Regions from separate parts of the Pseudonocardia autotrophica genome, predicted to be linked through region 1. Evidence: riboswitches for the same ligand, from Rfam matches in the RefSeq annotation. Region 1 holds a riboswitch; the other holds the start of a gene.
What was found. Region 1 has a riboswitch for glycine ahead of Pdca_RS31225 (glycine cleavage T C-terminal barrel domain-containing protein). Riboswitches for the same ligand answer to the same signal wherever they lie in the genome.
Positions count from the first base shown of each region.

Region 2: another riboswitch for glycine. It lies ahead of gcvP (aminomethyl-transferring glycine dehydrogenase); the one in region 1 lies ahead of Pdca_RS31225 (glycine cleavage T C-terminal barrel domain-containing protein).

Region 1 is NZ_AP018920.1:6,715,434-6,718,825, forward strand. Features, by position in the region: gene glyA (serine hydroxymethyltransferase) at 1-1,010, opposite strand, end outside; gene gcvH (glycine cleavage system protein GcvH) at 1,007-1,393, opposite strand; gene Pdca_RS31225 (glycine cleavage T C-terminal barrel domain-containing protein) at 1,405-1,752, opposite strand; glycine riboswitch at 1,798-1,892, opposite strand; glycine riboswitch at 1,893-2,006, opposite strand; gene Pdca_RS31230 (ArsR/SmtB family transcription factor) at 2,166-2,534, shown strand; gene Pdca_RS31235 (substrate-binding protein) at 2,581-3,392, shown strand, end outside.
Region 2 is NZ_AP018920.1:3,668,584-3,671,975, reverse strand. Features, by position in the region: gene Pdca_RS17185 (MerR family transcriptional regulator) at 128-742, shown strand; gene Pdca_RS17180 (YiaA/YiaB family inner membrane protein) at 762-1,061, opposite strand; glycine riboswitch at 1,144-1,240, shown strand; glycine riboswitch at 1,241-1,356, shown strand; gene gcvP (aminomethyl-transferring glycine dehydrogenase) at 1,401-3,392, shown strand, end outside.

The DNA.
Region 1 (3,392 bases):
GCGGCCCGGCCGTCCAGCTCGGAGTTCACCAGGTCGACCAGCACCAGGTGGACGTCGGTGCCGCCGGTGAGCACCCGGATGCCGGCGTCCGCGCAGTCCTGGGCCACCAGCCGCTCGGCGAGCAGCCGGGCGCCCTGCACGGTGCGCCGCTGGCGCTCGGCGAACTCCTCGGTGGCCGCGATCCGCAACGCGACCGCCTTGGCCGCGATCACGTGCTCCAGCGGGCCACCCTGCTGGCCGGGGAACACCGCGGACGACAGCTTCTTCGCGTGCTCGGCGCGGGCCAGGATCAGCCCGCCGCGCGGGCCGCCGAGCGTCTTGTGTGTGGTGGTGGTGACGACGTCCGCCCACGGCACCGGGCTCGGGTGCTCCCCGGCCGCGACCAGCCCGGCGAAGTGCGCCATGTCCACCATGAGCAGCGCGCCGACCTCGTCGGCGATCCGCCGGAACTCGGCGAAGTCCAGCTCACGCGGGTACGCCGACCAGCCCGCGATGATCATCTTCGGCTGCTCGGCGCGGGCGACGCGCTCGACCTCGGCCATGTCGACCAGGCCGGTCGTGGCGTCGACGTGATAGGCCGAGACCCGGTAGAGCCGGCCCGAGAAGTTGAGCTTCATGCCGTGCGTGAGGTGCCCGCCGTGCGCCAGGTCGAGGCCGAGGATCCCGTCGCCTGGCTGCAGCAGCGCCGCCATCGTGGCCGCGTTGGCCTGCGCACCGGAGTGCGGCTGCACGTTGGCGTACTCGGCGCCGAACAACTCGCGGGCCCGGTCGATCGCCAGCTGCTCGACGACGTCGACGTGCTCGCAGCCGCCGTAGTAGCGCCGGCCCGGGTAGCCCTCGGCGTACTTGTTGGTCAGGACCGAGCCCTGGGCCTCCAGCACCCCGACCGGGGCGAAGTTCTCCGAGGCGATCATTTCCAGGGTGTCGCGCTGCCGGTTCAGCTCGGCGTCGACGGCCTTCGCGACCTCCGGGTCGACGTCGGCCAGTGATGCGGTGAAGGTGTCGCTCACGCGCTCTTCTCCTCGGTCAGCGAGCGGTACTCGGCGGCGGTCAGCAGCTCGGGGACGCCGGCGTCGCCGGGCTCGACCCGGAACAACCAGCCGCTGCCGTAGGGGTCCTCGCCCGCGGTCTCGGGCGCGTCGTCGAGGGCGTCGTTGACGGCGGTGACGGTCCCGTCGAGCGGGGCGAACAGGTCGCTCACCGACTTGGTGGACTCGATCTCACCGCAGGCCTCGCCCGCGGTGACGGCGTCGCCCGCCGTGGGCAGCTGCACGAACACGACGTCGCCCAGCGCCTCGGCGGCGTGCGCGGTGATGCCGACGGTGACGGTGCCACCCTCGACCCGTACCCACTCGTGTTGCTCGGTGTAGCGCAGGTCGTCGGGAACTGACATGTCGGGTCCTCTCACTCGGAACGGGTGTGGATGGGCAGGTCGACGTCGACCGGTTCGGACCAGCCTCGGACGTCGACGGCGAGCGCGGTGCCGGGCTCCGAGACTGCCCGATCGCCGACGGCGATCGCGACCGGGTGGTGCAGAGTCGGGGACAGCACGCCGCCGGTCACCTCGCCGGCGGCGGGGAGCACCGGAGGGCCGGCCGGCGCCGCGGCGCGTGGCGCCCGGGGAGGTCGCTGCCGTACCGGACCGGTATCGCCCGGCCGGCGGAGGTCGCTGACGGCCGCGCGGGGTGCGGCGGGCGTGTCGTGCAACGCGGAACGCGGCAGCTCGGGCCGGCGCTGATCGAGCTCGGTCATCGTGGTGGTCACCCCGGGTGTGACGCGTGGACGGTGCCGCCCACACGATCCCCCTCTGTCCCGAGCCTGAGAGATTCACCGGCGCACGACCGGCTTACACCATCGGCGAGGCGTGTCCGACGCCTGCTTTCCAGAGTGGCCTGGCCCGGGCGGTGGGGGGTACCTGAGAGTTTGGCGGGGTGCTTGCTCCTCCGGTGCCTGCCCGGGCACCAGGGGTGCCGCGTCGTCCGACAGGTCTCTTCCGCGCGGGCTCGTACAGCCCGATCTTCAGTTGTCGGGAGGACGATACCCATTCCCGGGGCCCGGGGAAGGGTCCGACGGATCACCGCGATCGACTGCTCGCCCCGCTGCCGCCGGCGGGAGTGTGCCGGGTTACCCACACGCAGCGCCGCACCCCGGTTAGACTCCTTGGCATGTCAACGGATCCTGACGCGTTCGCCGGGGGCGGCCGGGACGCCGGTCTCGCCTTCGACGCGCTCGCCGATCCGGTCCGCCGCCGAATCCTGACGGTGCTGGCCGAGAGCGACGAGTGCAGCGCCGGCGAGCTCGCGGACCGGATCACCTCGGTCGGCCGGACCGCGGTCTCCACCCACCTGCGGGTGCTGCGGATCGCCGGCCTGGTCAGCGAGCGCCGGTCCGGCCGGTTCCGTTACTACTCGATCGAGCCCGGCGGCGCCGCGGCCGACGTGATCGCGCTGCTCAGGAGCCTCTTCCAGTCCTCGCTCGGCGAGGCCCGGTCCGCTGCGGAGAACGCGGCCGGACGGCAGGAGGCAGCCGGGTGACCCGGCGCGCCACCGGACCCCGCTGATCGGCACCCCGCCCGCCGACATGGGGACGATCGCGGTCGCGGTGGAGGAGTTCGCCGCCGTCGCACCCGGTGTCGTCTTCGATCGGTTCGGCCGCGACGGCGGCGGCTGGCTGTTCGGTGCGCACTGCGACCGGGTCGCGCTGGGCCAGCCGGTGACCCTGCAGGCACCCATCGGCGAGGGCCCTCCGGTCGACGTCCTCGGCCGGATCAGCGGCCTCCGCAGGCCGCACATGATCACGATCACCCACGACCAGCCGTGGCGGGGTCGCATCCGGCTGCGCTTCGCCGCGGCCCCGGGCGGCACCCGGATCCGGCTCGACGCCGGGATCGACGCCCAGGGAATGGAGTGGCTGATGCGCCGGCGCGGGCACCCGGTGCGCGACAGCGCCGCCACCGGCCCCCGGATCGGCGCCCTCACCAGCCGGTCCGGCTCGGGGAGCCTGTTCGCCTCGGCCGTGGCCAACGTCGCCGCCCTCGCGGTCGACGAGGTCAATGCCGACGGCGGGATCGACGGGCACCCGGTCGAGCTGCTGCACGCCGACGACGCGACCGATCCCGGCACCGGCGCCCTGGAGGCGCTGCGACTCGCCCGTGCGGGCTGCCGGACGATCTTCCTGATGACGACGTCGGCGACCTACCAGGCGGTGTCCGCGGCGCTGACCGGCCGGGACGTGCTGGTCGTGCACACCAACATGAACGAGGGCGGTGGCGAGTCGCGGCTGCGGATCCGGCTCGGGGAGCGGCCGCACACCCAGATCACGCTGGCGGCCCGGCCGCTGATGCAGTCGGCCGGCGGGCGGCGCTGGTTCCTGGCGGGCAACGACTACGTCTG
Region 2 (3,392 bases), 3.0 Mb from region 1:
ACCTGGCGTTGTGCGGCACGGCCGTGTCGGCGAGCCGCGTTGACCACTCCGGCCGCCGCGCCTACCGTCATCTGCGTTGATGACATCCGTGCAACTCACCTTCACCGAGAGTGATGGGAAGGTGAGGATGGCCACGGTGCGGCCGACCGAGGGAGACCACGCGGTGCAGACGCCACCACCCGAGGGGCCGGGGCAGGCAGAGCTGTTCCCGGACCCGCTCGTCGGTGAGGGGCTGGACGGGGTGTCCGATCGCCTCGTCGGCTTCCGCGGCCCGACCGCGTGCCAGGTCGTCGGTATCACCTACCGGCAGCTCGACTACTGGGCACGGACCGGGCTGGTGGTGCCCTCCATCCGCGGGGCTGCCGGATCGGGCAGCCAGCGGCTGTACTCGTTCAAGGACGTACTCGTCCTGAAGATCGTGAAGCGGCTGCTCGACGCCGGGGTCTCGTTGCAGAACATCCGGATCGCGGTCGAGCACCTGCGCCGGCGCGGGATAAGAGATCTTGCCGGGATCACCCTGTTCTCCGACGGCACCACCGTCTACGAGTGCACCTCCCCGGAGGAGGTCGTCGATCTGCTGCAGGGCGGCCAGGGTGTCTTCGGGATCGCCGTCTCGGGCGCGATGCGCGAGATCAGCGGTGTGATCAAGGACTTCCCGGCGGAGCGGGCCGACGGTGGCACCGTCGACGAGTCCCCGGAGGACGAGCTGGCCCGGCGCCGGTCGCGGCGCGCCATCTCCTGACCGGCGGGCCGGTCACCGGTCACGCGACGGAGCGGAACGGGTCGTGCTCGGCGATCAGCTTCTCCAGCCGAGCCTGATCGACCCGGTTCACCACGGTCAGGCTCTCCTGCTTGTCGCGGACGCACTTGGCCAGCGTGAACGCCGAGGTGATGGCGTAGAGCACCGCGATCGCGAGGAAGGCCTTCACCCACCCGTCGACGGGCAGGTAGAAGGTCCCGATGACGACCGCGGCCAGCGAGACGCCGAAGGACAGCACCGCCTGCAGGTGGAAGGCGGCCGTGGTGGCGGGGACGGGGCTCGGAGCGTTGCTGTTCGACATGCCGGGAAGCCTGGCGTGCCGGAGCGGAGCCCGGTGCCGTGGAAATACTGACCGAACCGGTTATCCTCTCTCCGGTAGTCGTTGACACCGAGCGGGAGAGACCCGGGGCAGCACGACCGGGCGCCGAAGGAGCAAATCCCTTCCCGGAACCTCTCAGGCACCAGGACCGCTCGGTACAGACGCCTCTGGAAAGCGACGGACCACCACGGGGAGTCCGTCCGCCGACGGGGAAAGCCCGAAGCCTCGGGTGAATCTCTCAGGCGCCCGGATCGCGGGTACGGACAGAGGGGAGGGGCGACACAGCCCTGCCCCGCCCGAGCCGTCACCTTCGGAGGCGCCGTGAGCCCGACCCCGCAGCAGGACCGTCCCACCCTCGCCGAACTCGAGCGCGGACTGCCGTTCGCCGACCGGCACGTCGGGCCACGCCCCGGCGAGCTCGCCCGGATGCTCGACGCACTCGGCGTCGACTCGCTCGACGCTCTCGCCGATCGAGCGCTGCCCGGCGCCATCCGCGATCGAGAGCCGGTCGGCGGTTCGCTGCCGGCGCCGGTCGGTGAGGCCGAGATGCTGGCCGAGCTGCAGGGGCTGGCCGACCGGAACACGGTGAACGTCCCGATGATCGGGCTCGGCTACCACGGCACCCGGACCCCGTCGGCGATCCGGCGCAACGTGCTGGAGAACCCGGCCTGGTACACCGCCTACACGCCGTACCAGCCGGAGATCAGCCAGGGCAGGCTGGAGGCACTGCTGGCGTTCCAGACGATGGTGTCGGACCTGACCGGACTGCCCGTCGCCGGTGCGTCGCTGCTGGACGAGGCCACCGCCGCCGCCGAGGCGATGACGCTGCTGCGTCGCGCGGGCCGGGCCACGTCGGCCCGGTTCGTGGTCGACGCCGACACACTGCCGCAGACCGTGGAGGTGCTCCGCACCCGGGCGGCGCCGCTCGGCATCGAGCTGGAGATCGCAGACCTGTCCGGCGGGAGCCTGCCGGACGGCGAGATGTTCGGTGTGCTGCTGAGCTACCCGGGCGCCTCGGGGCGGGTCGCCGATCCGTCCGAGCTGATCGCGCAGGCCCACGAGCGGGGCGCGCTGGTCGCGGTCGCCGCGGACCTGCTGGCGCTGACCCTGCTCACCCCGCCCGGTGAGCTGGGCGCGGACGCCGCGATCGGCTGCACCCAGCGCTTCGGCGTCCCGCTCGGCTTCGGCGGCCCGCACGCCGCGTACCTCTCGGTCGGGCAGCGGCACGCCCGTCAGCTCCCCGGCCGGCTCGTGGGCGTCTCCCGCGACGCGGATGGCCACTACGCGCTGCGGCTCGCGCTGCAGACCCGTGAGCAGCACATCCGCCGGGAGAAGGCGACCTCCAACATCTGCACGGCGCAGGTGCTGCTGGCCGTGATGGCGGCCTGCTACGCCGTTTACCACGGCCCGGACGGGCTGCGCTCGATCGCGCAGCGGACGCACCGGATGGCGGCGGTGCTGGCCGCCGGGCTGCGCGCCGGCGGCGTCGAGATCACCCACGACGCGTTCTTCGACACCGTGCTCGCCCGGGTGCCCGGCCGGGCCGACGCCGTGGTCGCCGCGGCGCACGCCGCCGGGATCGCGCTGCGCCGGGTGTCCGGCGACGAGGTGGGCGTCTCCACCTCTGAGATCACCACCGTCGCGCACCTGCGGACGGTCTGGGAGGCCTTCGGGGCCGGCGCGCCGGACGCCGCGGCACTGGACTCCGGCACCGCCGACGCACTGCCCGCCGAGCTGGCCCGGACCAGCGAGTACCTGACCCACCCGACGTTCCACGAGCACCGGTCGGAGACCGCGCTGATGCGCTGGCTGCGCCGGCTCTCCGACGCCGACCTGGCGCTCGACCGCACGATGATCCCGCTCGGCTCGTGCACGATGAAGCTCAACGCCGCCGCCGAGATGGAGGCGGTGACCTGGCCGCAGTTCAGCGACCTGCACCCGTTCGCACCGGAGTCGGACACTGCAGGTTCCCGGGAGCTGATCGGCCAGCTGGAGAGCTGGCTGGCCGATCTGACCGGCTACGCCGCGGTCTCGCTGCAGCCCAACGCCGGCAGCCAGGGCGAGTTCGCCGGGCTGCTGGCGATCGCGGCCTACCACCGCAGCCGCGGCGAGAGCGAGCGGAACGTCTGCCTGATCCCGGCGTCCGCGCACGGCACCAACGCCGCCTCGGCGATCATGGCCGGGATGCGGGTGGTGGTGGTCGGCACCGACGCCCGGGGCAACGTCGATCTCGACGACCTGCGGGCGAAGATCGACGAGCACGGTCCGCGGCTGTCCGCGCTGATGATCACCTACCCGTCCACGCACGGTGTC